Regions from separate parts of the Romboutsia sp. 1001713B170207_170306_H8 genome, predicted to be linked through region 1. Evidence: riboswitches for the same ligand, from Rfam matches in the RefSeq annotation. Region 1 holds a riboswitch; each other region holds the start of a gene.
The links. Region 1 has a riboswitch for cyclic di-GMP ahead of I2A66_RS06145 (hypothetical protein). Riboswitches for the same ligand answer to the same signal wherever they lie in the genome.

Region 1 (11,201 bases):
TTTATATAAGTATTATATATGTATTAGTGCCGAAATGGAACAAAAAATGAAAAACATATAAAAAAAATAGTTGACTAATGCCAAAGTGGAATGATAAGATGTAAGCATAATGAAAAAATGCCGATTTGGCACAAAAGGTAGGTGGATTATATGCACTATAAATTAAATTTGAAGCTACTAAACTTAGAAATGATAAAAAAAGGTTATTCAATTAATCAGTTATCTAAAGAGAGTGGTGTTGGAAAGGCTACTATATCAAGATTAACAAGAGAAAAAGTAGTATCAAGGCCTAGTACTATATACAAGATAGCTAAAGCTTTAGAAATTAATGTAGAAGAAATACTTGAAGAAATAGAATAATAGGAGGGGATAATTTATGAGTAATACAAACTTAGATATACTAAAAACTCTACAAAGTACCCTTAATGTTTTAGTAAGTCAACAAGAGGAAGAAAGAGCTAGGGAGCAAGGTTATAGAGAAGTAATGACATATAAGAGAAATAAAGCAGAACTTATGACAGCTAAAGAAGCAGCAAAGGAATATCCTATAGGAGAAGCTAAGTTTAGAGAACTTTGTAGATCAACAAATAAAGGATTCCCGAGCATTAAAATAGGGTGTAGATATTACATAATAAAAGATAAACTAGATGACTGGTTTAGAGCTAATGCTGGAAGCTGTTTGTAAGGAGGTAGATAATATGGAAGATTTAAAATATATAATTTTTGATGGAGAAAAAATTCAAAGACATTATAACGATATATTTAATGAGCAGGGATCATATTTAGAAAGTGGATATTTAGTTGGTGTAAAAATATGTGACAAAGAATTTAATGTGTTTGTTAGTGATAATGAGGAAACAAAAGAAAGTAGGAGGTATGTAGCATTAGGAGACAATCAATTTGGGACAGTAACAGTAATAAAAGCATTAAAGAAGCTTATTAAATTTTTAGAAATGGGGATAGATATTGGTTTCTCTAGTAATTCAATAGAGTAGGTGAGTCGATTTGAAGGAAATTAATAAATATGATTCAATGGCTAAAACATATGAAGATCAATATCTTACAAAAAATGAAAAGTTAATATATGTGTACTTGATATTACTGCACAATAATATAAAGGGATACGCATATCCGAGCTATTCATCTTTGAAAAAAGCTTTATCAACTACAAGGGATGACACAGTATCAAAAGTAGTTAAATCATTAGAAGAAAAAGAGTACATAGAAAGAGATATTTCTCCAGGAAGAAATACAAAGTATTATCTATTAAAAAATATTAAAAGTACTACGAAAAACGAGAGTACTACAGAAAATGAAGGTACTACGAAAAGTGAAGGTGCTGCTACTACGGAAAATGAAGGTATACCCCTACGAAAAGTGAAGGACAATAGTATTAATATAGGATTAAATAATAATATTAATATAAGCACTAATAAAAAAGCTTCTAAAAAAAGCAATAAAACTTATATAGATTTATCACATATGGAGATTGAATATATAAAACTAACACAAGAGGAATATAACAAGTTAGTTGAAAAATATACAGAGGGATTAGTTAAAAAGAAACTTATAGATATGGAATCTTATGAAGCTAATAGGAAAAAGAAGTATTTAGATCATTATAAGGCTTTATGTAGTTGGTTAAATAAAGAAAAACCAAAGGAGCAACCGTTATATGAGAAACCAAGGGGAAAAGTTATAGAAATGAAGATAGGAGAAGGATAATATGCCAGAGCATTTATACAGTCAAGAAGCAGAGCAAAGTGTACTAGGGTGCATGATATTAGATAGTAGAACTATAGACTATATAAAAAATTTAAATGGTGATGATTTTTACTATGAATCTCATAAGGACTTATTCAACTCTATTATGCTGTTAAATAAAAAAAATAAGCCTATAGATTTAGTTACTATAGTGGAGCAATTAAAATCTATAGGCAAGCTAGAAGATGTAGGAGGAATTAGTTATATAACGAGCTTATCAACCATAGTTCCTAATACTTCTAGTATAGGGCATTACATAGATATTGTAAAAGGATTTAGCGACAAAAGAAGAATGATAATAGCTTCATATAAGTTTATAGAAAATATACGAGGTGGTAAGGATATCGATTCATCTTTAGAGATATTTGAGAAGTCAACAAATATTATTGATGAAGTTAAGGAATATAATAACACTCTTGATTACATAATGAGCAATATTTTTGACAAGTTAAATGACAAACCACAAGAAAAAATTAAAACTAATATAGCTATTATTGATAAACATACTAATGGAATTGGGAAAAAAGAGTTAATAGCTATCGGCGCTGGTAGTGGAGTTGGTAAGAGTGCTATAGCCTTAAAGATATCAATAGAAGCTTATAAAAAAGGCAAAAAAGTTATGATAATAAGTCGTGAAATGAGTAAAGAGCAAGTAGCTGAACGTATAATCTTGTCAGAGACAGGAATATCTAAATTAGATTATGAAAATAGAAGTTTTACAGAGAGTGATTGGGTAAAGTTAACAAATACTATGAGCAATTATTATACTAAAAACATAATTATAGACGATCAAATATCTACTATACAGGGGATAAAAAGAGCTATAAGAGTCAATAAGCCGGATTTAGTTATAGTTGATTATGTTCAATTATTAACTCCAAGCTCAATTAAAGATACAAGAGAAAGACAAGTAGCAGAACTTTCTAGAGAGTTAAAAAATATAACTTTAGACTTCGGAGTACCAGTAATTCAACTAACACAATTAGCAGAAAAGGGAAATGGAAATTTTAGACCTAGAGGAGAAAGTTATACAAGAGAATCAAGAGCTATATATCATGACAGTAATATAGTTATATACCTTCACAGAGTAACAGAAGAGAAAGAGCTTAATGAGGCTTATAAAAGGACTATATTTAATGAAAGAGGAAGCTTTGATGATATGAAAGCAACTATTGAAGCTCAAGGAATTAAGGGGAATAAATTCTTAGAAATTATAGTTGATAAAAATAGAAATGGTACAACAGGAAGTAATTATTATTGGTTTAAAGGCTCAGATTTAAACTATTATCCAATAGTATAAAATTTTAGAACGATATAAATTTTTATATATGAACATATGGAGATTGATAAATGAGTATTCAAAAATTAATTACAGAAATAAATAGAAAAGTTGGAGCATTAGAAATTATAGAGCATATAAGGGTTAAAAGATCTATATCCAAAAATAAAGATTTACTAGTTGGAGCTTTTATTGTAGAAGGTGGATTTTTAGAATTTAAAGGAGTTTCAGGATTAGAAATTGAGATTAAGATAAATAGATTTTTAAAGTATGAAAAAATAAACTCAGATATATATAGAATATATAACCAAAATATTAATCTATTAATTAGACCTTTAGAATAGTAAAAATATCTAAAATTTAGTACTTATAAAGCTTTTTAGACTTATTTTAGTATAAATCTACATTATGAATATAAAAAAGCAGTTACACACGGTAACCACTCTATCTACAAATAGAATTGTACCACGTGTAGTTGCTCTTAGTAAAGGAGTAAATGTATATGAATTATAATAAATTTAAAGTAATAAAAGAGATATTGATAAGAGCTAAGAAAAATTTCAAGAGTAAAGAAACTTTAGAAATAGCTATAAAATTAAATAAATTAAGATAAAACACACACATACTTAGGGAGATTTAGGACTAATGATAACAATAGCAATAGGGATAGAAGAACCAACGGTAACAGTTGAGATACATCACAAAGAGAATTTTTACTATCATGAAATTCAATGTGAGAACTTCAAAATAGCTCAAGAGGTAGCTGAAAAATTAAGAAAAGGAATACAAGATAAAATAAATATGTATAAATAAGGGGATGAATAAAAATGTGTAGATATAAAAATTACTATGTTTATGTTATAAGATATACCTTTAAGAATGGTTCTAGAGGAGAGCAGAAAATATTAAGTAAATGTGATAACATTGATAAATTAGTTTCTATTTTTAAAAAGCAATTAGATAGAGCTAAAAGAGCTAAGTTTAAAGTTTTAATAAATAAAAATACAAGCTGCGGAAAGCAAATTTTTAAGGTTGTTGATGGTTGGCTTTTAAATATGGATATAAGTAATTTCTATATAGAGTTAATGTAATGTTCTAAAGTCCTAGTTTTATACTAGGGCTTTTAATTAATAAATTAGTAGTGTAGAAATAATGTTTAGTTAAAATGTAAATTTACACTATATGGAGGTTGAGATATGTTTTGCAAAATAAGAAAGGGAAAAGAAACATATAGTATTTATATATGTGAAAGATATAGAGAAAATGGGAAGGTAGTGTCAAATGATAAGAAGATTTGTACATATGGATATCATAGCCTATATGATGATTTTGAGGATTACAATCCTAATTTTAATGAACTTCCAAAATCATTAAAAAAGATACTAACAAGAAGGATATTAAAGATTTATACGGTTGAATTATATAATGATTTAGAATGCAAATTGTTAAAGCTAAAAAAGGAATATTATCCTAAGTATGAGCAGCTATGTAGAAAGATAGATTTAAAGTGGGCAGAAGAAAAGGCGCAGAGAGAAGAAAAGTATAATGAATTTAAAGAACAATATAGAGATTTGTATTATAAAGAGATATCAGCTAAGTATCAAGAGGGTTACTTGAATGGTCAATTATCAAGTGCAAATTTTGGTAGTGGAAATAGTTTAGACATTGACAGTCAAGAAAAGTCACTACTTAAAGAAGCATTTAAATTATTAAGTCATAAATATCATCCAGATAAAGGTGGGTGTACTGATAAAATGGCTTCTATTAATAATTTAAAAGAAAAGATATTATAGATAGGAGAGGGTAATATATATGAGTAAAGGATATGAAATTTTTTTATAATGTAATAGGATTTATGCGATATATAAAGCATGAGCTACATTTGAAAATAATTAAATAATATTGAACAAGGTGTTAGTATGATGACACCTTGTTTTTATATATATATGGATTTGAGATTGTATGAGGTCATATGAATATATTGAAATATTTGGTATAATTTGGAGTATATAGATTAATTTAAATAGAAAAGGAAGTATTAATGCTTAAGAAATATATAGAAAATGAATTTAAAAGTTTGAAATTATATCCCAACTTTTGGTCTAGCAATGAACAATATTTATGCTTAGAGCTTGGAAGGGATATAAGTACATCAGATAATGATTATATAAAAGTTGTATATGATAGAGCTGTTAGTGTATTTAAAGATTTATTCAACGATAATGATGATATAATTTTTGTAATTAATGTTTATACATGGCTAGACTGTATCAATAGGTATGAGGAAAGTAAGTGTTGTGATTTATACTATAGTAGTGTTGAGAATATAAGACTAAAACAGTACTTAAGACATAAAGCAGAATTAAAAAAAGTTAATGTTTACTCAGAATATATATCTTGTGAAGATACGGATGATAATCTTAAGAAAATAGATCATTATTATGTAAAATGTAAAGTCAAAGATATAAAATATGGATTATTAATTGAGCAAATAACTAAAGAAGATCTAGGATATAGATTTAAAGGGTTAGCAGATTATTTTATAATAAATATTAATAAGCATTATGTATATAGAATGTGTACTGATGAATATATAGATTTAGTGTTTCTAAATAATGAAGATAGATTGAAAATAAGAGCTAAATATATAGATATAAATGATGATCAAGAAAACTATTATTAAAATAATATAGCTATACTTAATAATAGTTAAAGAATTATTTGTATGCTTAGTATTTTGTTAACTGAATGTAACTTGAATAAGATGATAGTATACATATAAAATAGAATTAATAAGGGAGGAGGAGTAAATATGAATAGAAGCATAGAAAATCCTATGTCAGCAATTTTTAAATGTCTAGCTACATCTGTATTATTTATGTTCATAGGTTTTATGTTTGGACAGATATTTATACCGGTTAGTTTTGCATATTATGCAAATATGATATTTACTTTTTTAATGATAGGACTTTTAATAATGTCTTTATTATCAAGAAAAAATATAATTCCTATAAGCTTTTCTATGAGTTTTGTTTATGCATTTACTTTTATTGATGGTATTCTTACATATCCATTATTACAATATTATTTAGAGGATTTAGGGACAGGTGTATTTACATCCATATTGGTTGCATCAATAGCGTTATTTGCAGTATTAGCTAAATTATCAAGTAGAAAAGAAGCTGGACATTATCTGGGACTAGGAAGTATATTATTCGCTGGACTTATAGGTATACTAATAGCATTGATAATTAATATATTTATAGGGGGAGCAATGCTTAGTTTATTAATAAGCATAGTAGGTGTAGTAATATTTTCTGGCTATGTTCTTTATGATATAAGTTTAATAAAGCATGAGATAGAAAATGGTGAAATAAGAGAAAAGAATGATCTATCTCTACATGTTTTAAACCTTTACTTAGACTTTATTAATATATTACTAGATTTATTGAATATAGCATCAATTTTAGATGATTAATATATAATATTTTTATAGAGGTGGCTAAACCCAATTTTAAAATGATTGGTTAAGCTATCTCTATTTTTATACATATAATGTTATAATAATTATAGTATAAATATAACAAAGGGGTGTTTATTATGATAACTAATGAAGATTATATAAGATATGAACCTATGGTATATAAGATTGCTAATAAATTTAAAAATAATATATATAAATTAGAGATAGAGGATTTAGTTCAAATAGGGTCTATGGGTTTTATAAGAGGGTTTAATACATATGACGATACAAGGGATTGTAAAAAAGATACTTGGATATATTCATGTATAAAGAGAGCTATATTAAGAGAATTTCAAAATTTAAAGAGAATAAAAAGACAATCTTTAGCTAATTCAATATCAATAGATACACCTATAGGTGGACTAGATGAGGATATAACAATAGCTGATACGATAGAAGATATAAATATAAATGTATCAGATGAAACTATAGATAAAATAACGATAGAAGCCTATAAAAAAGAAGTAAATATGATATTAAATGGAATAGAACATTATATTGCTTATGAAACCTTATTTACTGATAAGACATTAACTGAGGTATCAGCTTCAAAAGGAATAGAATACTCAAAGGCAAAGCATATACAAAATAAAGCATTTAGAGAATTAAAGTTTAAGAGTAAGTTAATACGTTCTAAGTATATGGAGTTAAAAGAGAAAGAGGCAGAGAATAACATAATTAATTTATATAAAGATCCTGCTAAATCAATTTATATACATGAAATAAGCAAAGAATTAAGAAATAAATACAGATATGAGCTTGATGTTATAGATACTATACAAACTATATTTGATGGACTAGATACATATAAGAGGAATAAGGTTATACAAGGATTTATATTAAGTTTAGATGATATTGTAGAAGCTAAAGATTTATTTATATATAAAACTATTGCAAAAGGGAATAGGGATTCTCTAAAGGATAAATATAGCTTTAGTGATATTTATTTTGTAGAAGATAGAATAAAAAATACTATTTCTAAAAATAAAGATTTAGTATATGATTTATGTAAAGATTTTGAGTATGGAAAATTTACAAATATAAACAAAGATGATGGTATTATAGACAATATAACGTATAAAAGCAGCTGCATATGATATAACTAAAAAACAAATATTATTATTTATTTAAGCTAGTCGATTTTTCGGCTAGCTTATTTTTTACATGAATGTTTAAATTTTTTTATATTAAATGTTAATATATCCAATTTTGTACACTTAACGACCAGTTATGCACTATATATTTACAAAATTTTACGAATAGAGCTAAAATTAAGTTAAATCATACTTTCTTAATTAAAACTATGAAAAGCCAAACTTTAAGAAATTAAAGGATGGAAAGCTAAGGAGCTAAGGGTAGAATACCTATGCTAGCAGGATATCAAGAGGAGGAGATTAAAATGAGTTTAAAAAAGAGAGTAAGTAAAGGGATAGCGTTAGTATTGATTGGAATAATATTTTCATTACCAGTATCAAATACTGTATTGGCTGCAGGTTTAGAACAAGAAGAGTCATATGATATGAGTTTGGATGAAGAAGTTTTAAATACAGATATAAATTCTATCATAGAAAATGAGTCAGATTTAATAGCGTCATATGGATTGAGTAAAGATCAAGTTATTCAATTAAATGAAGAGAGGGAATCATTTGATGTAGATACAAAATTATCTGACATGTTTTCTGATGAACAAGTGGAATTATTAAAGTTAGAATTTAAATCTACATATGGTGATGAAGATTTACTAAAAAAAGTAAGAGAAGAAAATAACATATTAACGGAAGTTAATGGTCATAGAGGAATAATTAAAACTACAATATATGATAATGAAGGACAGGTAAAAGATACAGTAGAAATTAATTACTTTGAATCATTAGAAAATTTAAATCAAGTAGGAAAAGAAAATAATTTAGAAATTATGTCTAGATCAACTACAGTAGTTCCATCTAAGCAGTATGGATCAGGAACTGTGTCTAGTGTATTTTATCCTTATATTAAGGTAACAAGAGATACAAAAGATAGGATATCTATTCATGGGATAAAATCAGGTCAAAAAAAGAGTTACTCTAAAGAAAAATATAATTGGAATAGTGGTAATACTTTAAATTTCTATAATAGTGTTAATAATGCGTCTGTACACTTCAATAAAATAGGATACAAATTAAGTGGAGCAGTTTTATCAAAATATATAAGTTACGTATCAGGTTTAATAGCTGCAACAACATTTGCACCAGCACTAGCAGTTGTTACAAGTGCATTAGCAGCTTTAGGCATAACTGTTAGTGGATTTGACATAGCAAAAGAAACTATAGCATTTCTTTATGACTTTGGACAAATAAATAAATACTATCATAAAATATAGAGGGCGTTAGAATGAAAATGTACTTTCCTTATATTATAGCTGGATTAGTTTTGATAAGTGTTGTATTTCTTATTTTTGGTTCTATAAAAAGCTTTAAAAAGGTTTACAACATGAATTATAGTAATAATAAAAATTTAATATATATAATAATATTTATGATTATATTATCCATTATAATTGTATTTTTATAATCATTTATTTTAAAAGAAAATAAGAATGAGGATAAAATTAACTTTATATATATTTTCATGATTATTATTATAAATGTCATTTTTAATTAAATGACTTGTAATATTGCAAACTAAACATTTGGATTAATTATAAAAGGTGCACCTATTTTAATTTAGGGTGCACTCTTTTTATATATTAATAAGGATTTCCAAAATGATGAATAAAAAATTACGAAATCAACTCACAAAACAAATAACTCAAATAAAAAAACGCGGTTAAATGGCTATTTATCAAGTTTTAAGTATTGTAATATCAATGTTGTCAAATGTGGTAGCAAAAGGAACGTTGTACACTTTTTATGGAGTACTACGAACGGAACGTTCCGATTGGGTGCACCTATAAAATAAGCTACAATACTGTATTTTACTTGGGTTTAAGCTTCTGAATCAATTTAGTATAATAAACAGTATAAATTCGCTTAGTATTTAGGTTATTATGGAGGTTATATATGAATGTTATTGATATAAATAATATAAAAGATTTATCAGGAGCATACTCAATAAAATTCGGTAAAGAAAAGAAATATGTAAATATAGAGGATGAGAAGATAACATTATTTGGTCGTATAAAAAGTTATGCTCATGGAGGTTGGTGTAACTACAGAATACAAGATATATTTATATCTAAGCAAAAGACAGGTTTTGGAGAAAAGAAATTCTTTGTTTGCCCAGAATGTGGTGAGCGAAGAACTAAAATTTATTGTTATGAGAATAAAGAAGTATTTAAATGTAGAAGCTGCTTAGGTAAAAATATATATTCTGAAAGATGTAATTTATATGATGGAGTAGGTACAGCTCTTATTGAATATAAGTTTTTTAATTTAATATCGGAGCTTGATTTAAGCGAAACCTCAAAGAAAAGACATATACCTTTTGATAGTAGATATTATGGATCATGCAAACCTAAATATATGAGGTATGAAAAGTTTGAGTTGATATTAAAGCAATTAACGGCCCTATCTGCTATGAGAGATACTGTTATATTGCAAAAATGTTCATATAGTACTAAGTATATTAATGGATTATTAAATAGTAATGCACTAAAGAAGCTTAAGTTAATAGATATACCTGACGCTATATGGTTTCATAAAGTATAAATTAACTATATCCGGTTGTACCCTTGTAAAACTTTTTACACCCTAAGTTTTTTTACCTTTCGAAATGGACTCAATTAATAGTATTAAAATGTAAAATATTGAAAATGCTAGTTTTATCCTTAAAAGGTTTGAATAATATTTGTTAGTATAATTATTTAAATGATTATCTACATTTTTTATAGGCCTTAAAAAGTAATCTGACGTTTCTGACTCCCTAAAAAGAGAAGTATTCGGCATTTTCGGCAGTCCTAAAAAGGGATTTTGAACTTTATGAATTCCATAAAAAATAAGTATTTGGAGTATTTAAAAAGGTAATGCTCACAATTCATAAATTAATAAATGAATATAGTTACTTATAATATTGCAGTCATAATATTAACTTAGTACTACTTAGTTAATAGTCATAAGGTTTAGATTTGTTGGAAAATGAGAGTGAAAAATAAGCTTCTTAATACAATAACAGGAGAATTATGTAAAAAAATAGCTTTTAAGATTTAGCTTATAATAAAATATAAAGCCTTAAATTAGACTATAAGGTACTTACATTATATTAGTAATGTATTTATACCTTGTAATGTTTAAAATGGCATATAAAAGATATAACACAAAATAACACAATAGTAACACAACTAATATGAAAAATAGTAGAAAATATAGATTTTAAATTATTTAACTGTACCAGTGTATATATTGGTATAACTGAATTTGGTTGAATATAGAAAAATATTAAAAATATAATTATAGAATCCCCTCGTCTCCACCATTAAAATCCACGAAAAGTCATACTAAATTTAGTATGATTTTTTTGTATGAAAGAATTATATATTTATTAAAAAAATGTTAACTCTATTATAACTAAGTTAAAAGTATATAAACTAAAAAAAAATATGCTAGTATGTTAAATAGGCTATGTTAAACTATTTGTTCAACATAGTCTATTAAAAAAATA
Region 2 (11,201 bases), on a different contig from region 1:
CCAACTCTTCCTTCTCCTATTAATGCCTTATGTTTTATTTTCGATACACTTATGCCATATTCCTTCGCTAAACTATCTATAACATCAAATCCTACGTTATGTCTTGTTCTCTCATATTGTTTTCCTGGATTTCCTAATCCTACTACTACATACATATTTTATCCTCCTTTTATAATACTCTATTTATTATATTAAAATAGCTTATTAATAAGCTATTTCCTGTAAGTATTATTAATATTGTTGCTAATGATATAAATGGTGCAAATGGTATATTTTCTTTTATTGATTTCTTTTTTGTCAAAATCATGTATATACAATATATAAATGCTACTATGTAAGATAAAAATATCAAATATACGCTATAATTATGACCTAATGTAAGAGAGCATAATACAAATAGGCCTATATCTCCATCGCCTAGACCTTTGGTTATTTTAGCTAAAATAAATGAAATTATGAACCCTATTAATGGTGCACTTATATGTGTATTAAAATCTTTTTCCATATTCATTGAGCTTATTAAAATTACACCTTGAATAATTATACCACTAAGTACGCTTATATCATATATATAACTATTCTGATAGTCAATTATTGATATAACTAATAAAAAAGGAATTATGAATATGTATCTTATAGCATCTGGCGTTAATCCGTATTTTTGGTAAATTAATATAGATAGTGATATAGTGAGAAAATATATTATAGATGTATTATATGTAATTTTATTTATTTCTTTGCTTTTTATGTGTAAATATTTATTTGTAAAATAGGCTAAAATTGTTGATATCGTTATAGTATAAATCATACATTATTTTTTATGTATTAGTAAGTAGGATTTAGTTTTATATTTTAATTTTTAATTAATATTGATTTTTTTATACTATAAATAAAAAGAATCTCAAGTTTGAGATTCTTTTTATTTCCATACCCTTTTTGCACCAAATAACTCTTGAACATACCCATATAAAGAAACTGGTGACATTATCATTTGATAACATAATATAAATAATGCAAATCCTATGAAGTTTTTCCTTACTCTTAGATTTAAATTTTTAAATACGACATTGGCTTGATAATGATATAAAATCCAAAAACTAACTAATGTTAAAGGTAAAACTAACAACATCATAGGTCCTACAATATAATACTTTTTAAAGAATAATGCTAATATTAATCCTGGTATCCAAAAGAAAGTATAACTAAAATCCATATATGGAATAATTAAATCTATTCCAGTTAAAAACTTATAAAACATCGATGGCTGTTGCCAAGGTTTAACTTCTCTAAGACCTTCTATCATGCCTCTCGCCCATCTAGATCGTTGCTTAACAAAGTGAGATAATTTAACTGGAACATCTGTAAAAGCTACTGCCATAGGCTCAAAATATACTCTATTTCCTTCACTTAATATTTTCCAAGTTAATACAATATCTTCACCTATAGCATCTGACCATCCACCTACATTTTTTACTACTTCTGTTTTATATAATGAAAAAGCACCTTGTGCTACTAAAGTACCTTGATATAATCCCTGCATTCTTTTTACTGATGCTATACTTAAAAAGTAATCCCATTCCTGTATTCTCGCTAATAAATTTTCCCTACTATTTCTAACTAACATAGAACCTGCTACTGCACAAACATCATCTGGTGATGTTTTAACTCTAGAAACTAGATATTTTATTGCGCTTTTATGAATTATAGTATCAGCATCTAATGTCATTACATATTTTGTTTTCACATATTTTAATCCATAATTAAGAGCATTAAATTTACCTGGTTTTGATTCATGTAGTAGCATAATATCCATATTTAATTCTTTTTTAGCTCTTTCAACTTCTTTACTTGTGTTATCTGAAGAATTATTATCTATAACTATCGTATGAATTTTCCCCTTATAATCTTGATTTTTTACATATCTTAAAGTTTCAAATATTCCAATTTCTTCGTTATAAGCTGAAATTAGCAAGGTTACTTCATCTCTAGGGTCTAGTACTTTTAATTTGGGTTGTTTGTCTAATATTAAACTTCCAACTAGAAATGCGTTCATGAATCCTGGTACATATGCTACCCCTGCTATTATTATAAATGCTATAAGTGGTGTTGTTATTGATGATAATTCATTTAACCATAATTTTGATACTTCATAAGAAAATATAACCCAAAGTATACTTATTAATATACTTATAAAGAATTTAGTTTTTACACTTAAATAAAAACCGTTATTTTTATTTATCGTATTATTCATCTGTATCCTCCGTTGTAAAAAATATATTTGTCTGAAATCCCCCTTGATACAGATAGCAATTTATCTAAGCAGTTTGTCTTTATTTCATATATAAAACATTTATCCTTAAATAAAACCATTATATATTTTAAGTTAACATATATCTATATGTAATTTTAACCATAAAAAAATAAGGTACCTTTATAGATACCTTATAACTATATAAATAAACTCGAATACCAATTTAATATATGATTCCCGTATAACATTGTTATTAATGCTCCTACTGAAATAAATGGACCATATGGTATCATCGAGTTATATTCTTTATTTTTTATTTTGCTATGTAGTATTGTTATTATCCCATAAATAGCACCTACATATACACTTAGTAACACTGTCAGTAATCCACCTTTTAGTCCTAGGAAAAATCCTGTCATGGCAAAGAATTTTATATCTCCTCCACCCATAACTTCTTTTTTAGCTATAAATTCTATTATATATATTATTAATAACATTCCACCTCCAGATACTATAGCCCCTACTATACTATCTTTTAAAGGTACTCCTATTCCAAATAACTTTAATACTAATGCTGATATTATTCCAAATATTATTATCTCATCTGGTATTATGTAATGGTCTATATCTATGAATGTTATTATTATTAATATTGATGCTAGTACTAAATAATATATAGTTTCTAGTGATATTGAAAATGTATTAAATACTACTAAGAATAAAATTCCAGTTAAAAATTCTACATATGCATATCTAGATGATATTTCTTTTTTGCAATATCTACATTTTCTACCTGATATTAAGTAGCTTAATATTGGTATTAAGTCTATAGGTTTTAGTCTTGTGTTGCACGTGGGACATTTTGATGGTGGATTTACTATTGATTCATTTTCTGGAATTCTGTATATGCATACGTTAAAAAAACTTCCAAAAACTATTCCAATTATAAATATATAAAGTTGTAGTATCAATTCCATATTTTTCTCCATTTTTAAATATATTAATTAGTATATCATACCAATTGATTTACTAGTAAAATCATAATCATTGCATCTACTAAGAGCCATTTCTCTTGATATTTTTCCACTTTTATATAACTTAATTAAATCTTGATCCATAGTTTGCATTCCAAATTTCATACCTGTTTGTATAGAGCTTTGAATTTGATGGTTTTTTCCTTCTCTTATAAGATTTCTTATTGCAGGTGTTACTGTCATCACTTCAAGAGCTGCTACTCTTCCTTCACCATCTGATGTTGGTATTAATTGTTGTGAAACAACTCCTTCTATTACAGTTGATAATTGCATTCTAATTTGTTGCTGTTGTTCTGATGGAAAACTGTCTATTATTCTATCTATAGTTTTTGCTGCCCCTATTGTATGTAGTGTTGAGAATACTAAATGTCCTGTCTCTGCTGCTGTAAGGGCTATTGATATTGTTTCCGGATCACGCATTTCTCCTATTAATATTACATCTGGATCTTGACGAAGTATTGCTCTAAGTGCCGAATTAAATGATTTTGTATCATTTCCTATTTCTCTTTGATTTACTATGCTGTTTTTGTGGTTGTGTACGTATTCTATTGGATCTTCTATTGTTATTATATGTGATTGTCTATTTGTGTTTATTATATCTAGAAGGCTTGCTAGTGTTGTAGATTTACCACTTCCTGTTGGGCCTGTTACTAATACCAATCCTTTTTGTTTTTCTGTGAATGTTTTTAATGTTTGAGGTAATCCTAGTGTGTTAAAGTTTGGTATTTCTGAACTTATTGTTCTTAGTGCTATTGCGTAGTTTCCTTTTTGTTTGTAGGCATTTACTCTGAATCGTTCTCCACTTTCTAGTGATATTGAAAAATCACATTCGCCTTCTTCTTCTATTTTTCTGAAGTTTTTTTCTGAAGTAATTTGTTGTACCATGTTTTTTGTATCTTCTGATGTTAATGTGTATTCAGATAACTTTATAAATTTTCCTTTACTTCTTACAGTTGGAACGCTCCCTACTGTTATGTGTATATCTGATGATCTTAATTGTATTGATTTATTTAATAAGTCAAATATATTCATTTATTACTCCTTATTATCTTATCAAAGTATCTATTGGTTATTCTTCTCCTAATAAATAATTTTTTAATCAAAATATTAAAATTTAGTTCATATTAATTAATAAAGAACCGAAGGTAAAATATAAACCTTCGGTTCTTTATTAATTATTTATCTATTCCATTTTGATTATAGTCAATTAAAACTATTTTTATTGGCTTCGCTGTAGTCCCATCTGCTGTTCCTACTTCTGCATTTGTTAAGTTTCCAAAATCAGACTTTAACTTTTCTATTCCTGCTGCATTTATTTTGCTCGTAGTAGTTATAGAAAGAACTAAATCGCTTGGTGTAGCTGATGCACCTGATAAAACATATGAAGCTCCTAGTGGCTTTCCTAAATCATCTATTAATCCAGCAAATGCATCTGTAGATGTATTCGTTCCCACTGTAGTCTTCGGTGAGTTTCCATCAGTTGGATACGCTCCTGTATCAGCATAACTTGTTGCTGCTGCTGATTTTATAGCACTTATATCTGATTCTAATTCTGAAATTCTTGCCTTTTGTATATTATTGAATAATGCTGGTACTGCTACTACTGCTAATATACCTATAATAGCTATTACTACTAATAATTCCACTAATGTGAAACCTTTATTATTTTTCTTTTTGTTTAACATAATTTCCCTCCAAAATTTATCATAATTTTCTCACTGGAATAACCCCTTTGAAAACATAAAAAATGACTATTATGCTTTGTCTAAAACAAAATCTTAATAGCCGGTTGCACCACTTACTCTACATATTCCAGGTGCCCAAATAAAGAATATGTTTCTCCGTATCTCATTCCATTTTATACCAAAATTGTATCATTTATTCCATTCTTTAGCAAGCATTTTTATACTTATTATTAAGTCGAAATTATACTTTTGTATTATTTATAATTTTACAAAATAAAATAAGATAACTTTTAAAATTAAAAGTTACCTTATCAATAAAAATTAATTTATATTTTTAAAATAAGTCAGGTAATTCCTGTGATTGTAAATTTAATTTAACATCTTTACTATTTATAATATTCCCGCTTGAATTAAATAAACTAGCTCGAATAGTTCCATCAGATATTGACTTTACACTATATGTAACTATATATTTGCCAGGATTAAAGTTTTTAAGTTCAATGTATCCAGAATCTTGATCTATAGTTATACTCACATTATTATCTCTACCTTGTATTTCGCCATTTTCATTACATTTATATACAAGCACGCTACTACTATTAACATCTATATCATTATCAAGTAATATATTTAGAATATTATTTTCATTCCTTATATCTATACTTATACCCAGTGTATAATACATATTTTTCATTATATTAACTTGCTGGCTTCCTATTGTAGAATTATTTTCATATTTACCATGAGCTATTATTTCACTGGAATCTATGACACTTACTGTCGTTCCATTAAAATAATCCTTTTTCCATAAATATCCTGATGTTTCATCTAGTGTTACATCTCCATAATTAATATATCCACTATTTTCTTCAAATACAATCTCTTGTATTGTCTTGGCTTTAACCGACACATTTATATTTACAACATCAGCTTCATACTTCCATTCACTTTTTGATCCAGTTTTATTCAACCTGTAATTAATACTAAATACGCCACCTAAATCTTCATTACTATTTATATATTCTAGTCCATCTGGAAGCACATCACTTAATCTAATATCCTTTATAGTTAATGATTCTGGTATATTACCTTTATTTTTTAATTCATTTCCGCTTATCTTGTATAGCTCTCTAAGAGTTATATCCTTAGGATCTAATTCATAATTAATATTAAGATTATCCCCCACGCTGACTTGATATACATCAGTACTCTTAGTTAAGTTAAATCTATTTTCTATAGCAAACTCTCCAAACGAGCCTGTTCTTAATATATTAAATTTATCAGACTCACTATTTTTAGTTCCAACTCTATACTCAATAGTATATGTTCCTGTAACTTCCGGAAAGTTTACATTTTGTGCACCCGTAAATGTATTATTTCCTCCTTGTATAGGGTTTTTACTATTCGATGGATAGAACCAATCTGATGGTATATTAGTGTATGAGCTTGCTCCATCTTTTTTATATTTTATTTCTAAAGCTGCGCTTCCTCCCCAGTTAAAATATTCTATATATATAGGATAATATTTATCCTTTTCTAAATAAATACTTTCATTACTATATATAGACCATGCTCCTCTTGGGGTAAAGTCATTTGCAATAACTTTTGTATTTCCATTCACAGTTAACATTGCATATATTCCATCATCTGAAATAGTTTCAAAGCTATAGTTTCCACTTTCAGGTACTTTTATATATCCCCAAGTTTTTCTTGCTTCTTTATAATTATTTGCATATGCACCTACATTATGATCTTTTACAAAATAAGTTTTAGGTTGCCATCTTATAAATTGTCCATTTACTTCTACTCTGCTAACATATGGATTTATTGCACTTCCATTTTCGAACACTTCCATGCTTATATTCGCCGTATCTGAATTAAATGCATTATTAGTATTGAAAACTAGATCTCTATTACTCCATATGCTGTTACCACTTAATGTTGGTAAGTCAGATACATCATAAGGCATCTGTGTTAGATTACCTGGTTGATCTAGTACATCACTATCAGCATACATACCAACCCAATCTGTAGTCCCTTGATTGTTATCTTTATTTACAAATCTATATTCTAAGTAGTTAAATGCTTGTCCCTCGAAGTTTATTTCTACGCTCGATCTTCCATAAAGTTTATATGTTTCATCATATCCATCATGGTCATATTTAATATTGTAGTTACTTGAATTTTGTGATGAATCATATACCTTATTTATAGTTCCAGATGAATCTTTAACTGTCATCGCAACCTTATTGCCTGAGTTTAAATTCACTATAAACACCTTAGTATGTTCATTATTATCATAATTAAGATTTACATTTTTATCATCACAGTTGATATCAAATCCTGCTAGAGAGCTTATATCTACTTCATAGTTTCCAGTTTTTAGATTTCTAAATTCAGCTTTTCCAGATTCAGATATACTTGTATGACTTAAAGTATTTCCATTCTGTCTAATATATGCTTCTAAATTTGATAATGATATACGCCTTAATGATTTTGTAATTAAGTTGTTATCTTCATTAATTAAAGACTTTAAATAACTTAAGGTAAGTGTTTCTCCACTTTCATCTCTAACTTCAATATTGACTTTTCCTTCCTTACTACTCACATATATATATGTTGAAATATCCTTATATTCATTAAGTCCAACATTATATGATATATTAACTTTAATAGGTTCATTTTCAAGTATATATTTAGAAGTTATTTTAATACTAACTTGTGCATTATTATTAGAAAAACTAATATTATTAATTTCACTCTCTACTTGTAGCAATTCCTCATTATAATCTATTTTTTTTATAGATACACTATTTATTTTATTATTATCATCATATAGTTTTTGTATATTAACTGTTCCATCTATTTGATCTCCAATTAATCCATTTACTACATCTCCACTTAACTCTAGCTGAGGTGTTTTAGAAGGCTTAAAAGTATATGTTTTTGATTCTGCTTGAGCATCTTGTGTATCCTTAGCTTTAACTGTTACTATTACATTTTTACCTGTTGAAAAATAACTTGCTGGTATAGTTACATCTATTAACTCACCTTGATTAATTAACTTTTCATTTATATTATCTATTATATTTCCATTAATTTTTACAGTAACTCTCACCTTATCATTATCTAAGTCCCTAGCGGTAGTTTTAAATTGATAATCTTGAGCTTCTGGAACTTCTATAATTATTCCATCATCTATACTACTTTCTATTTCTGGATTATGATTAGCTCCTCTTTCAGCTTTTACGATTGTATTTATAAATAATCTTAATTCATCATCTGTATATCCACTACTATGGCCTGCTCCAGAAAATGTGATATTCCCTTTTGAATATGTATAATAGTTATTTCTTACATCATACTCATCTACTGCATTATTTGATGAACTTGTTGAAATAGTATACCAAGGAACCACATCTTCATCTTCTAGATTTAATTGATAATATTGATTATGAGTTTGAGCTACTTTTATATTCTCTATACTAAATGGATAGCTTGTTATTAGTGATTTATTTATTAATCTTACAGATGTTGATCTTTTCATTCCTTGTAGTCTATGATCATATCGTGTATATCCCTTTATATCTGCATTACTACTTAAATAATAATGAGGAATATTTTTTTCAACATATTTACCTGTTACCGAATCATATTCTTTGTATATATCTATTTCACTAGAGTTATATATATCTTTGAATCTAGATTGTCCTAAGTAATCCCTAAAATTATTTAAAAGACTATATGAAGCATATTGTTGATTGTTAGCATTTTTATATCCTGGTATGGTATCATGTGTAAACATTACACTTTGTCCTGTTTGAATAAATGATTTTAATTTTTCTATTGCCTTGTTATTCATATCTACTTTTCCATAACCATTATCCCTAAATCCAAGTATGATCATATTATATACACCGTTTAGCTGTATAGAATCAATCTGTGAATTAAATTGATTAATTGTTTTTTTCTCTACGGTTATATTATAATCATTTACATCTTTTAGTAAATTTTTAAAATTTGTATTTGAAGTCAAATCTAAATTACTACCTTCGTTTGGGATTATTTGTAAAACTTTAATGTTTTTTGCAGTTCCACTTAGTGATTTTAGATATACATTGCCTTTAACATATGACTTTATACCACTACTTTTTATTACCTCTATCTTCCACTCTAACAAACCAACAAAATTAGAATTCATATTATATGTAATATTATAAGAACTTCCTATATATATATTTGATTCACTTTTTACTAATTCTTGCTCTTTAAATAACCCATCTCCATCTATATCTAAATATAAATTTATACTTACTTTTTCATTGTCATTAATATTACTTTTAGATTTTATATTAAATTTCATGTTTCTATTATCTACGTTACCAACTGTAGCATTACTAGAATCACTGCTCGTATTTATAACCTCTATACCAGCTCTCTTATCTGCATCATTCTCTAAGTATTTTTTTAATATATCACTTAATCCAATACTATTTTTAAAGTTTATAAAATTAGATTTAGATTTTAAGTATGAGTTATTATTATTGTTAGTATTGAATTTTTTATACAGCATACTATTCTTTATATTGGAATTACTTTTTACTATATTGGAGTTAATATATACCAATTGTCCTTTATTAATAAAATCTATAATTTCATCTGCCTTTCTAGATGTTATATCATTTTCTGAATAATTAAGGTTAGTTCCAAGTTCACTTCCATCATCATTAATTTGTGTATAATCTCTATATGGATTTGATAATCCACTACTATTTCTACCTATGACAATCACATCGTAATATCCATTTAATTCATCTATTTTCCCAATGAACTCAGGCATTGGAATATGATCAATTAGCACATTATACGTATTTCCATCTACATTTACACTTGATTCTATATCTAATCCTGCATTGCTACTCCCTAAAGTAAATTTGTTCCCAGGCTGTACTTCAAGGATCCTAATTTTTTCATTTGAAATTCTTTCTTGAGTATTTATAATCTTCTCCAAAGCATCTGCAACATTGCCAACAAACGGTATAGTGATTATTACCAATAGTGCGACTATAAACCATTTGTATTTATAAAAACTCTTTTTCATTTAATTTTCTCCCCTCTAAATTTGTCAATATATATACATATATTTTTATCTTTATATCTGTATAATAGGGCTCTTATCTTTTATTTCTAAAATTTATAATTGTAGATATAGGATAGGTTATATCACTAAATCCACGCTTTTTATTTAATACTATATTTATTTCTATAGATTTAGATTCTTTAATGATATCTTCAATAGATTTATTATTCAATTCAGATTCTTCTACTTTAATACTAAATTCATCTATATTAGAAGATAAATTATAAATTTTATCATTTACTAATAAATTTAGCTCTTTATTATTAACCTCAAATATATAATTATTAGTATCTATACCTTCAAATGATATTGAAGATATTTTAATAAAATCATTGTCAGTATTACCATTTTCTAAGTTATCTAATTCTATTGAGTTAACACCTTTAGATTCCATAGCTAAAGGTGTTAACTTATACTGTATCATCTGAGCTTCACTTTGAAGCATTGTTTTTATCTCTGTCTTTGATATAGATTTTGTACTAGATATATATATTCCAAATGTTATACTTAAAACAATGGTAAATATAGCTAAAGCTACTAAAACTTCTACTAATGTCATTCCTCTTGAATTATGTTTCACTTCACTCCTCCATTATTTCTCTAACTTCCAATTTCTTGAACTTATATATCTTTTTATATCATAAGCATACTCAATATTTGTTTCAGTTGTACTATCTTGAGAATTTGTAGCTTCTAAGACTCCGCTACTTTCAAAAGCACTATAATTGTCTGAAATGATTTTATCTACAATATTCTTATCATAAACTATATTTGTTTTACTAGTTTTTCCTTTATTAAAAGTTATATCTGAAGTACTAATTATAGTTCCTTTAAAATTAACTTCACCTTTTATTTCAATTGGTGAATCTGTCACTATAACAGCATTAATATTTTCATCTTTATAATAATAACTATTACTATTATCTATAGTTATTTTTCCTTTTCCGCCCTCAGTAGTTATAACTATATTTTTATTAGACTCATTAGACCATAAATCTATTATTGCTATATCCTCTAATCCTTGATTGTCTTCTTCCTCAACAGAAACATAACTTTTATCATGATTCTTAATCAATCCTTCTACAGTTTTC
Region 3 (11,201 bases), on a different contig from region 1:
ACAGTTACTCTTGGCCTCTCTTTATCATCACTATTTATATTTACATTTATTTTTTTATTTGTGTTGTTTTTTACAGTTAATTTTATACCTGACTTATCATTACTATTAAGCCTTGGTTCACTATTTATATCGATATTTATATTTTCTGAGTTTGGCTTAAACTCAGCCACCTTATTTTCCCCTGGATATAAATTTTTTGAAGTTCTATATGTATAGTAATATTTGTTTCCTTCATTTTTTAATGTTATTTCAATAGTTTCTATTCCAACATTATCAGCTTCTATATATGTGCTTCTTTGAGAATCATTTGACTTACCAATTGTCACAGTTGGTAAGTCTGATGACTCTGGGTTAACTTCTATTATAAAATCACTTTTACTATATGCATTGCTTGTCCCCGAAAATCCTACTGATGTATTCATTGAATTAAATGGAATTTCTTTTCCTGATAACTCTGATATATCCCAGTTTTCATAATAAGATTTTATATCACCTAAGTTTGGTATTGCATAAAATTCTAAATTTATACTACCTGAAACCTTGTCATCTGCATCAGTTGTAATACTACAATTTGTTATAACTATTTTTTTAGTACTTTTTTCTATTTTACTTATAAATGTTTTTAACTGAGAAAAAGTACCTTTATAAGTTAATGTTGCTGACATCTGTTCAACTGTAATTTCTGAGCTATCTTCTTGATTTTCCGTACTTTCATTTTGAACATTGTTTTCATCAGTAGAAGTATCTATACTAACTTCTTCATCTATATTTGAATTAATTACTTCTTGTGTTGAATTCTCAGCATTTTCATACCTTTCTACTAACTGATGGATGCTACTATTTTGTTTCATTATATTTGAAAAGGTACTAGATTCCACACTTTTAACTTCTAGCTCTGTAAAACTTAAGTCACCAGTAAGCTCACTATCTAATAGCATACTGTTTAAATCAAGAATTAAATTTTCTTGAATTATATAAGAGTAATACTTAGATGCTTTTACATCTAAAGTTGAGTACATAGAGTTTATTCTATCTTGTTTTTGTTCTAAACTTCTAATAGTATCTATAACCTCATTATATTTATCTTCTACTTCATTTCGTTGAATCTCTAGAGCTTCTACTTTTTGAGTTTGCTTTGAGTATACAAACTGATAGTAAATTGCCCCTACTAATACAATGCCTAAGGAGCTTAACATAATTTTTTCTCTTTTGCTTATTTTCATAATTAGTTACCTCCATTTAATGTACATTTTATATTAAATGCATACACACCTTCTAATGATGTATTTTCTGATATTGTACCTATATGTACATCCTGAAGTATATCTAACTTTTTCAATCTATTTTCAATTTCACCTATAGATGTTCTTGTATTTGATATTGCTTCTATATTTATTAAATTATCATTAATATTCATACTTTCAAATGATACGTCTGATGGTAAAGTTGAACTAATACTATCAATTACATTTATAGTTACAATATCTCTTGAACTTATAGCTTCAGTTACTTCATTTATTTGTTTTTCATATTTATACAATATATCTAACTTTGTATTAACGTCCTCTGAAATTTTTATTTTGCTTTTAATTTCTTCTGACTCTAATTTAGCATTATATAACTCTATTTCTTTGTTATATAAATATATTTTTGCCATATTTATAGATGCACTACCTATTATTAATGCTCCTACTAACCCGGCTGTAATGTAAATATATTTATCTGATGTATCTTTTTTTAGATTCTCATAATGTTTAAAAAAGTTTATATCTGCCATAATTCCCCCTTGTTATCTAATCAAAGATCCAATTGCATTTAAATAATTATCTATATTGTCAATATCTATAGTAAATTCATTAAATTTTATATTTTTTATTTTTCTAATCGGAACCTCAATTTTTTCTTTTAAATATCCGTGAATATCATATAAGCTAGAAACTCCACCTAGAATATAAACATTATCTACTGTATTTCCAATATGCTTATTATTATAGAATCTAATTATTCTTTCTATTTCATCTGATAAGTTTTGTATAAATATCATTTCATCATACGATATATCTGTATAGTTACTTCTAATTATCCTTGTAAAATCTAGTACACCATTTCTATAAACATGTATTGATGTAAAGCTAGATCCTATATCAATGAATACATTTGTTAAAGAAGAGTCGTAGGATTCTTCATTGATTAAATCTGTTCGAGTAATTAATTTACTTAAAGAGTTAAATGTTACATCTAAAGATACAGGCTTTAACTTTAAACTTTTTAACAAATCATAATACCCTCTAGCCATTTTTTCAGGATATGCTATAACATACACTTTTATCTTTATATTATCATCTTGTTTAATTTCATCTTGCTCTATATACTGAACAATATAGTCATTTAAATTTATTGGAAGGTACTGCTCCATTTCAAACTTTATTACACTCTCAACTTCATCTTCTTCTACTTTTGGTATTAGGATTTCTCTATTTATAATAGTTGTTGAGTTTGTTGTGAAACTTGCATATTTTGATTTTATTTTATTTTCATTAAATAATATTTGAATTTTATCAGTTAATATCTTTTCATTTATAATTAATCCATCTTTCACACAATTTTTTGGTGTCTCAAATTCTAGACACTTATTTATAATTAATTTTCCTTTATAATATTTGCCTACTACTAATTTTGTGTACTCACTTCCAATATCAAATGAAACTACCTCATTTTTTATTTCTTTTTCTTTTTGTTGCTTACTTTTAACTTTTTTTCTTTTCTTTTTTGTTAAATCTTTTATATCCATACTCATAAGCTCTTTTAGACTTATTTTCTTAGCTTCCAATATCTCCACCTCTTTACTTATTAATTACTATATACTATCGTACATGCTTGTCATAGGTAACATAATAGATACAACTATAAATCCTACTACAATTCCCATTACTACTATAAGTAAGGGCTCTATCATTGCTGAAGTAGCTTGTATTTGACTTTCTAATTCATCATCATAAAAGTCTGCTGTTTTATACATTATGTCATCTAATGTACCTGACTCTTCTCCTATTTTTACCATCGTAGCCATCATTTTAGGAAATATATTACTGTTACTAATAGGTTTATATATTCCTTCACCTCTAACTACAGATTCTCTCATTTTTAATATAACTTCTTCTGCAATTTTATTTCCAACTATATCCGCTATTAGCTCTAACGCTCTTATCATTGGTATTCCACTAGACATTAAAAGGGACATCGTTCTTGTAAACCTAGAAACTATTATTTTCTCATTTAATTTGTCTATTATCGGTATATTTAGCTTCAAGTAACTCACAGTATGCATACCATGATCTGTTTTAGCATAAATCTTAAATAATACTGAAAGTGTAACTATTACTAATGTAATAAATATTATATTACTACTTATAAATCCACTTATAGACATTAATAATTTTGTTATTGCTGGTAATTCTGTACCCATAGATTCAAATGTTTCAATAAATGAAGGCATTACAAATATCATTAATATAGCTACTACTAATGCTGCCACTATAGCTAGTATTGCTGGATATATCATAGCTACCCTAACTTTATTATTTATTTTATTATCTTTTTCATATTGGTCTGACATTCGAAGCATTATTGTATCTAGATTTCCACTTTCTTCGCCAACTTCAATCATATTTATTAATAAATTTGGAAATGCATCTAAATGTTTTCCCATTGCATATGACAATGTTTCCCCCCTCTTAACATCATCTTCTACGATTTTTATAATATCTTTAAGTTTTTTATTTGTAGTTTGTTGAGCTAATATTTCTAATGCAGAGTTTACTGTTAATCCAGCATCTAACATTGTATAAAACTGTCTACAAAATATAGCTATATCTTTTATAGTTATTTTTTGAAAGATATTTATCTCTATATTTTTACTTTCTATTTTTTCTTCTATTTTTAGTGGGTAATACCCATTCGAACGCAACATATCCGTTACTTCAAATTTAGATTTTGATTCATGTATACCAGTTATCTTTTCTCCTGAAGGGCTTATAGCTCTATATTCAAATTTAGGCACTTTATATCATCCCTTTCTTATATATTTTTTATCATAGTTATCGAAGCAAGTTCATTAACTGTTGTTATTCCATTAAGAACTAGTTTTTTACAATTCTCTTCCAATGTCTCCATGCCATTTTTAATTGCTATATCTTTAAGACCATTTGGATCTCTACTTATATTTATATAATCTCTATGTTCTCTTGATATCTCCATAATTTCATAAATACCAGTTCTCCCTAGATATCCTGTATAATTGCAATTTCCACAACCTAATCCTCTATATAGTAAAAGTTCCTCATCATCATTCTTACCTAGTATTCTTTTTTCATATGTAGTTGAACTATATTGTGATTTACAATGCGGGCATATCTTTTTTACAAGTCTTTGAGCAATTACCCCAGAAATAGCTGTAGATACTAAGTATGGTTCTATATTCATATCAATTAATCTAGTTATTGTAGATGGCGCATCATTAGTATGCAATGTGCTTAAAACTAAATGTCCTGTTATGGCCGCTTTTGTTGCAACTTGAGCTGTTTCCTCATCTCTTATTTCCCCTATCATAACTATATCTGGATCTTGTCTTAATATACTTCTTAATCCACTAGCAAAAGTAAGGTTTGTTTTATTATTTACATTTACTTGATTTATTCCATTTAATGTATACTCTACAGGGTCCTCTATTGTAACAATATTTACTTCTGATGAATTTAATTCACTTAAAATAGTGTATAATGTAGTAGATTTACCACTTCCAGTCGGACCTGTAACTAATACAATTCCATGCGGACTTGATATAATTCTCTCTAATCTTTTAATATTTTCATCATCCATTCCTAGGTATTCTTTTCCCACCTTAAAATTACTTCTATCTAATACCCTTATAACTACTTTTTCTCCATTTACAACTGGAAGTATAGATATTCTTAAATCAACCTTTTTTCCAGATATTTTGGCTATTACTCTACCATCTTGAGGTATTCTTTTTTCAGTTATGTTTAAATTTGATAATATTTTAATTCTAGTAACTAATGGACCTAAACTTTCTTTTGGAAGTGTATTTATATTACGTAACTGACCATCAATTCTATATCTTATTCTTATTTCATTTTCAAAAGGTTCAATATGTATATCTGAAGCTCTCATTTCAACTGCATTGGCAAATAAGTACTCTACCATTTTTACAGCCGGAGCACTTTTTACATCATCTAAATCTTCTACATTAATAGATATATATTGTGATTCTAAACTTTCTCTTGATAATTCTTCTGCTGCTAAGTTCATTTTTTCTGAACTATAGTGAACTTGAATAAATTTGCTTATACTCGCTTTATCACTTATATATGATTCAACTTCAAATCCTGTAGATATAGATATGTCATCTACTGCATATATATTAAGTGGATCTGAAAAAGCAATTTTTAATTTATTTTCTTCAATCCCAAAAGGGATTAATGTATATTTTTCACATAATCCTTGAGAAAGTAACTTAATAACCCTTTTATCAAATTCTATCTCATTCAAATTAACTTTTTTTATACCTGTTTGTTTCTCTATAGCATCAATAATATCTTTTTCTTCTAATATATTAAGCTCGACTATAATCTCACCTAATTTTTTACCCATAGTTTTTTGAGCTTTTAAAACTTGAGCTAGTTGATATGATGTTATCTTTTCTGCTTCTACTAAAATATCACCTAAACGCCTTTTAGTGTAACTAACCATATATTCACCTCTTTTGTAAAATACTATATTTATATACTACTTTCGTACCATTAAAATTATTCTTTTGCATGATACATTATACCATTTTTTCCCTATGTCTATCTATTTATGTAATAAAAAAGGCCATATTATAATCAAAACAAAATTTGTTATAATATAGCCGGTTGCACTACTATCTCAGTATACCTAAAGTGCCCATATATAAGATATACTTCTTTGATTTCTACTCTTTATTAACTTCTTTCTATAAAAAATATATACCATTTTCCACTTTTTAACAATATATATTTATACTTTAGTATAAATATTACTAAATTCTAAATAATAATTTATATAAAAAAAGACTCGCTCCAAAATAACTTTGGATACAAGCCTTTTTTAATTTAATTAAAATAAAACACTTATAGATTCGTTAGAGAATATCTTCTTTATAGCATCTCCAAATAAAGGAGCTACAGTAAGTTCTTTTATCTTATCTATTTTCTTTTCTTCAGGAAGTTGTATAGTATCTAATACTATTAACTCACTTATAGCAGAATTTTCTATTCTTTCTATAGCCGGTCCTGATAATACTCCGTGAGTACAACAAGCATATATATCTTTCGCTCCAAATTCTTTAAGAGCATTAGCTGCATTAGTTATTGTTCCAGCTGTATCTATCATATCATCTAACAGGATAACATTCTTTCCTTTAATATCTCCTATTATATTCATAACTTCACAGACATTAGCCTTTGGTCTTCTCTTATCGATTATAGCTAATGGAACATCTCCGTCTAATGTTGTTGCAAATTTTCTAGATCTTGTAACACTTCCTAAATCAGGTGAAACTACTACTAAATCTTCTATTTTCTTCTCATTAAAGTAGTTAGCTAATATGCTTCCACCTAATAAGTGATCTAGTGGTATATCAAAGTATCCTTGTATCTGTGCTGCATGTAAATCCATTGTTAATACTCTATCTGCACCTGCAGCTGTTATTAAGTTCGCAACTAACTTAGCTGTGATTGGATCTCTAGATTTCGCTTTTCTATCTTGTCTTGCATATCCGTAGTAAGGGATTACTGCTGTTATTCTACCTGCTGATGCTCTTCTAAGCGCATCTATCATTATTAATAATTCCATTAAGTTGTCATTAACTGGACTGTTAGTTGATTGAACTACGAAAACATCGCATCCTCTCACCGTCTCATTCATGTTTACAGATATTTCTCCATCACTGAATGTTCCTACTTGACAGTCTGATACAGGTACTCCTATATAATCAGCTATCTTTTGTGCTAACTCTTTAGACGAGTTTCCTGAAATTATTTTAATTTCACTTCCGCTAGTATTCATTGCCTATCCTCCCGAAAAATTTAAACTATTGATATATATTGTGTATTTATATTTAAAATTTTTAGACTAAACTAAAAATAATAATCAAACTTATTTGTTGTCTCTAGCTCTTTTCTTTTCTACCCAACCTTCTTTAACAACTTGTCTTTCTCTTGCAATTGCTAAAGCTCCATTTGGCACATCATTAGTTATTGTTGAACCTGTAGCTATGTAACCATCTTCTTCAACTGTTACTGGAGCTACTAAGTTTGAATTTGAACCAACAAATGCTCCATCTTTTACTACAGATTTAAATTTATTTTTCCCATCATAGTTAACAAATACTACTCCACATCCTATATTTACATTTTTACCTACATGTGCATCTCCTATGTAAGATAAATGTGAAGCCTTTGAGTGATCTTCTATAGTAGCATTTTTCACTTCTACGAAATCACCTATTTTTACATGGTTCCCTATATTACTCTTTGGTCTAAGATAAGCATATGGTCCAACTGTTGTATTTTCTCCAACTATACTATCAACTATTGTTGAGTTTTTTACTTCTGTATTATCTCCAATTGTTGAATTTTCTATAGATGAATTCATCTCTATTGTACAGTTGCATCCTATTTTAGTGTTTCCTTTTAACATTACCCCTGGATAAATAATAGTGTCATTTCCTATTTCTACATCAGACTCTATGTATGTAGAGTTAGTATCTATTATAGTTACACCATTAACCATATGAGCTTCATTTATTCTTTTTCTCATTATTGCTTCTGCTTTTGATAATTCAACTCTAGAGTTTACTCCCATAAGCTCTTCTATTGTAGAACCATTGTAAGCTCCTACTTTTTGACCTTTATCTCTCATTATATATATTGTATCTGTTAAGTAGTATTCGCCTTGAGCATTATTATTATCTATTAAATCTAAAGCTTCTCTTAAAGATTTTCCATTGAAGCAGTAGATTCCTGAATTTATTTCATTAACTGCTTTTTCATCTTCATTAGCATCTTTTTGTTCTACTATTTTTAATAAATCTTCATTGCTATCTCTTATTATTCTTCCATACCCAGTTGGATTGTCTACCTTAGTTGTTAAAACTGTTGCATGATATCCATTTTCTAAGTGATATGAGAATAATCTATTTAATGTATCTTCCTTTATTAGTGGAGTATCTCCACATAAAACTACTATAGTATCTTCATCTTTTATATATTCTTTAGCCATCTTAACAGCATGTCCAGTACCTAGTTGCTCTGTTTGCATTGCTATCATAGTATCTTTTGGTAATCTTTCTTTTACAACTTCACTTTCGTGACCTAAGATAGCAACTATGTCATTTACTCCTGATTTTTTAGAGACATTTATAACGTGGTTTACCATTTCTTTTCCACATACTTTATGTATTACCTTAGGATATTTAGACTTCATTCTAGTCCCTTTTCCTGCAGCAAGAATTATAGCTTTAAAATTCATAAGCTCGGCTCCTTTTATATTAAAATTAATCTATCTATCTTTATATCTTATGTTCTTGTTTTGTATACAATTTCACTTTTTCTCTAATTAATATACCACTTTTTATGTTAAAAGTATAGCATTTAAGTGTTTTTTCCAATAAAAAAGAACCGAATTGTTCGGCTCTTTCATACTATTTTAATAATACATTAAGTTATTTGTTTATTATTCTGCTGCTACTTCTAATTGAGCAACTGCTTCATGGTAAGCTTTAAGTACTGCTTCTTCTAAAACTTGTCTCATTTCAGCATTTATTGGATGAGCTATATCTCTAAAGTTTCCTTCTCCAACTTTTCTACTTGGCATTGCTATGAATAACCCGTTGTGACCTTCGATAACTTTTATATCATGAACAACAAATAAATTATCGAAAGTTATAGAAACTATACACTTCATTTTCCCCTCATCAGTTATTTTTCTTACTCTTACGTCAGTAATGTTCATACCTCAATATCCCCCTTTTAATTTTGACAAAATTATTTTACATTTATAAATTATCTTTCTTATCTAGTAATTCTATATTATGTAAAAATTTCCTTCTTTATTTTTTTAAATATTTCTGCAAAATCTTAAATATTTATTATTCTTCATCTAAAAAGCTTTCGCCTTCTTCGATGTTACCCTCTAATTCTTCTATATCTATATTTCTATATTCATCTTTGAAAGTTTTTAAATTTGGTTCTACAGTTATTTTATCTCCATCTACATCTAATTGGATTAAAGATATGTAATCCCCTACCATCTTATCTTCTGGTGTAGTAGTTGATATAAATACTCCTGAACCTATTACTTCTGCCCCAAATTCATTCATAAGGTTCATCATACCTTTTATAGTACCTCCACCTCTCATAAAGTCATCAATTAAAATAACCTTACTATTTGGCTTTAGTGCTTTTCTTGGTAAACTCATACTTTCAACTTTAGATTTACCACTTACATATGTCATACTTAGTGTTGGACCTTCTGATACTTTTATGTCCTTTCTTATTATAACTAATGGTAAATTCATAGCTTTAGCTGTCATAAGTGCCATAGGTATTCCCTTAGTTTCCATAGTTACTACATAGTCAGCTTCTGAGTAGTCTATATTCGATGCAAATATTTTACCTATTTTGGATGCTATTGTTGGGTCATATATTAAATCTATTAAATATAAGAAACCTCCAGAAAGTAATCTTGATGGATCACTTATTTTTTTACATAAATCCATTAAAAATTCTTCATTTTCTGATTTTGAAGTTTTTGGTATGTACTTAACTCCTCCAGCAGCTCCTGAAATAGTTATAACTCTACCTAATTCTAGCTTTTCAAAAACATTCTTTACAACTAATAAGTCTTCACTTATTGTAGACTTTGCAGCGTTAAATTTTTCTGTAAAATAACTTAATGTATATATTTTATTTGGGTTATCAGATAGTATTTTAACTATAGCCCCAATTCTTTCCGTTCTCTTGAATTTCACTCGGGTTACCTCCTCTAGTGTTTGTAATTTATATATAAACTAAATAATGCATAACATTTCTTAGTATGGTATAATAGTTGTTATGTTTTATAACATTTTTTAATATATTATTATAAATATAGTATATGTACATTATTAATAAAATATTGAACATTGTATTATTATACCACATAAATAGTTCATATTGTAGAACTTAATTTTTAAAGGAAGGTGGTTTTGTTATGAATATACATTTCATTGGAATTGGTGGCATAAGTATGAGTGCATTAGCAGAAATATGCCTTAACAAAGGATATACGGTATCTGGGTCGGACATGAATGAATCTTATCTTTTAGATAAACTAAGAGGTCAAGGGGCTAATATACATGTTGGCCAATGTAGAGAAAATATATCTAACAACATAGATATGGTGGTTTATACAGCAGCTATACACCCTGAAAATCCAGAATTAATAGCTGCTAAAGAAAAAAATATACTTACTATGGATAGAGCAGCTTTCTTAGGACAAGTAATGAGAGAATACAAAAACCCTATAGCGGTTTCTGGAACTCATGGTAAGACTTCTACTACATCTATGCTTTCTACTATATTTGAGTATGCTAATTTAGATCCAACAATATTAGTTGGTGGTAACCTAAACATAATAGGTGGTAACGTTAAGATTGGTGCTTCAGATCACTTTATAACAGAAGCTTGTGAGTACGTTGATAGCTTCCTTAACTTTAACCCTAAAATTTCTATAGTTTTAAATATAGAAGAAGATCATCTTGATTACTTCTCTGGGCTGGATGAAATAAAAGCTTCTTTCAACAAGTTTGGTAAGCTTTTACCTCCTGATGGTTATTTTATAATCAATGGTGATGATTCTAATACTAATGATATTTTACATGAAGTGAAAGCTAATGTTATAAAATATGGTAGAAATACATCTAATGATGTAATCATAAAGAATATAAACTTTAATGATAATGGTTATGGAGTATTTGAATTAGAATACAAAGGTAAAGATTTAGGTAAGTTTGAATTATCTGTGCCTGGACTTCACAATATATATAATGCAACTGCTGCTATAATGACTGCTTTCGTCTCTGATATATCTTTAGACACTATAAGAGAAAATATAACTCT

Region 2: another riboswitch for cyclic di-GMP. It lies ahead of I2A66_RS13680 (type II secretion system protein); the one in region 1 lies ahead of I2A66_RS06145 (hypothetical protein).
Region 3: another riboswitch for cyclic di-GMP. It lies ahead of I2A66_RS13635 (GspE/PulE family protein); the one in region 1 lies ahead of I2A66_RS06145 (hypothetical protein).

Annotation. Positions count from the first base shown of each region.
Region 1 covers NZ_JADNAX010000002.1:324,092-335,292, reverse strand. Annotated here, with positions in the region: gene I2A66_RS06205 (helix-turn-helix domain-containing protein) at 151-360, shown strand; gene I2A66_RS06200 (helix-turn-helix domain-containing protein) at 377-685, shown strand; gene I2A66_RS06195 (hypothetical protein) at 699-995, shown strand; gene I2A66_RS06190 (helix-turn-helix domain-containing protein) at 1,006-1,725, shown strand; gene I2A66_RS06185 (replicative DNA helicase) at 1,727-3,064, shown strand; gene I2A66_RS06180 (hypothetical protein) at 3,115-3,387, shown strand; gene I2A66_RS06175 (hypothetical protein) at 3,689-3,856, shown strand; gene I2A66_RS06170 (hypothetical protein) at 3,871-4,134, shown strand; gene I2A66_RS06165 (hypothetical protein) at 4,240-4,836, shown strand; gene I2A66_RS06160 (DUF3885 domain-containing protein) at 5,085-5,726, shown strand; gene I2A66_RS06155 (Bax inhibitor-1 family protein) at 5,856-6,521, shown strand; gene I2A66_RS06150 (sigma factor) at 6,644-7,663, shown strand; cyclic di-GMP riboswitch class I at 7,867-7,951, shown strand; gene I2A66_RS06145 (hypothetical protein) at 7,966-8,925, shown strand; gene I2A66_RS06140 (hypothetical protein) at 9,605-10,252, shown strand.
Region 2 covers NZ_JADNAX010000009.1:34,119-45,319, reverse strand. Annotated here, with positions in the region: gene pth (aminoacyl-tRNA hydrolase) at 1-155, opposite strand, end outside; gene I2A66_RS13700 (prepilin peptidase) at 170-808, opposite strand; gene I2A66_RS13695 (glycosyltransferase family 2 protein) at 920-2,251, opposite strand; gene I2A66_RS13690 (prepilin peptidase) at 2,449-3,228, opposite strand; gene I2A66_RS13685 (type IV pilus twitching motility protein PilT) at 3,256-4,317, opposite strand; gene I2A66_RS13680 (type II secretion system protein) at 4,461-4,970, opposite strand; cyclic di-GMP riboswitch class II at 5,060-5,143, opposite strand; gene I2A66_RS13675 (DUF5057 domain-containing protein) at 5,305-10,071, opposite strand; gene I2A66_RS13670 (prepilin-type N-terminal cleavage/methylation domain-containing protein) at 10,145-10,690, opposite strand; gene I2A66_RS13665 (DUF2572 family protein) at 10,703-11,201, opposite strand, start outside.
Region 3 covers NZ_JADNAX010000009.1:20,369-31,569, reverse strand. Annotated here, with positions in the region: gene I2A66_RS13655 (hypothetical protein) at 1-1,223, opposite strand, end outside; gene I2A66_RS13650 (PilN domain-containing protein) at 1,226-1,777, opposite strand; gene pilM (type IV pilus biogenesis protein PilM) at 1,790-2,830, opposite strand; gene I2A66_RS13640 (type II secretion system F family protein) at 2,858-4,060, opposite strand; gene I2A66_RS13635 (GspE/PulE family protein) at 4,078-5,769, opposite strand; cyclic di-GMP riboswitch class II at 5,919-6,003, opposite strand; gene I2A66_RS13630 (ribose-phosphate diphosphokinase) at 6,157-7,107, opposite strand; gene glmU (bifunctional UDP-N-acetylglucosamine diphosphorylase/glucosamine-1-phosphate N-acetyltransferase GlmU) at 7,198-8,571, opposite strand; gene spoVG (septation regulator SpoVG) at 8,776-9,054, opposite strand; gene purR (pur operon repressor) at 9,191-10,072, opposite strand; gene murC (UDP-N-acetylmuramate--L-alanine ligase) at 10,294-11,201, shown strand, end outside.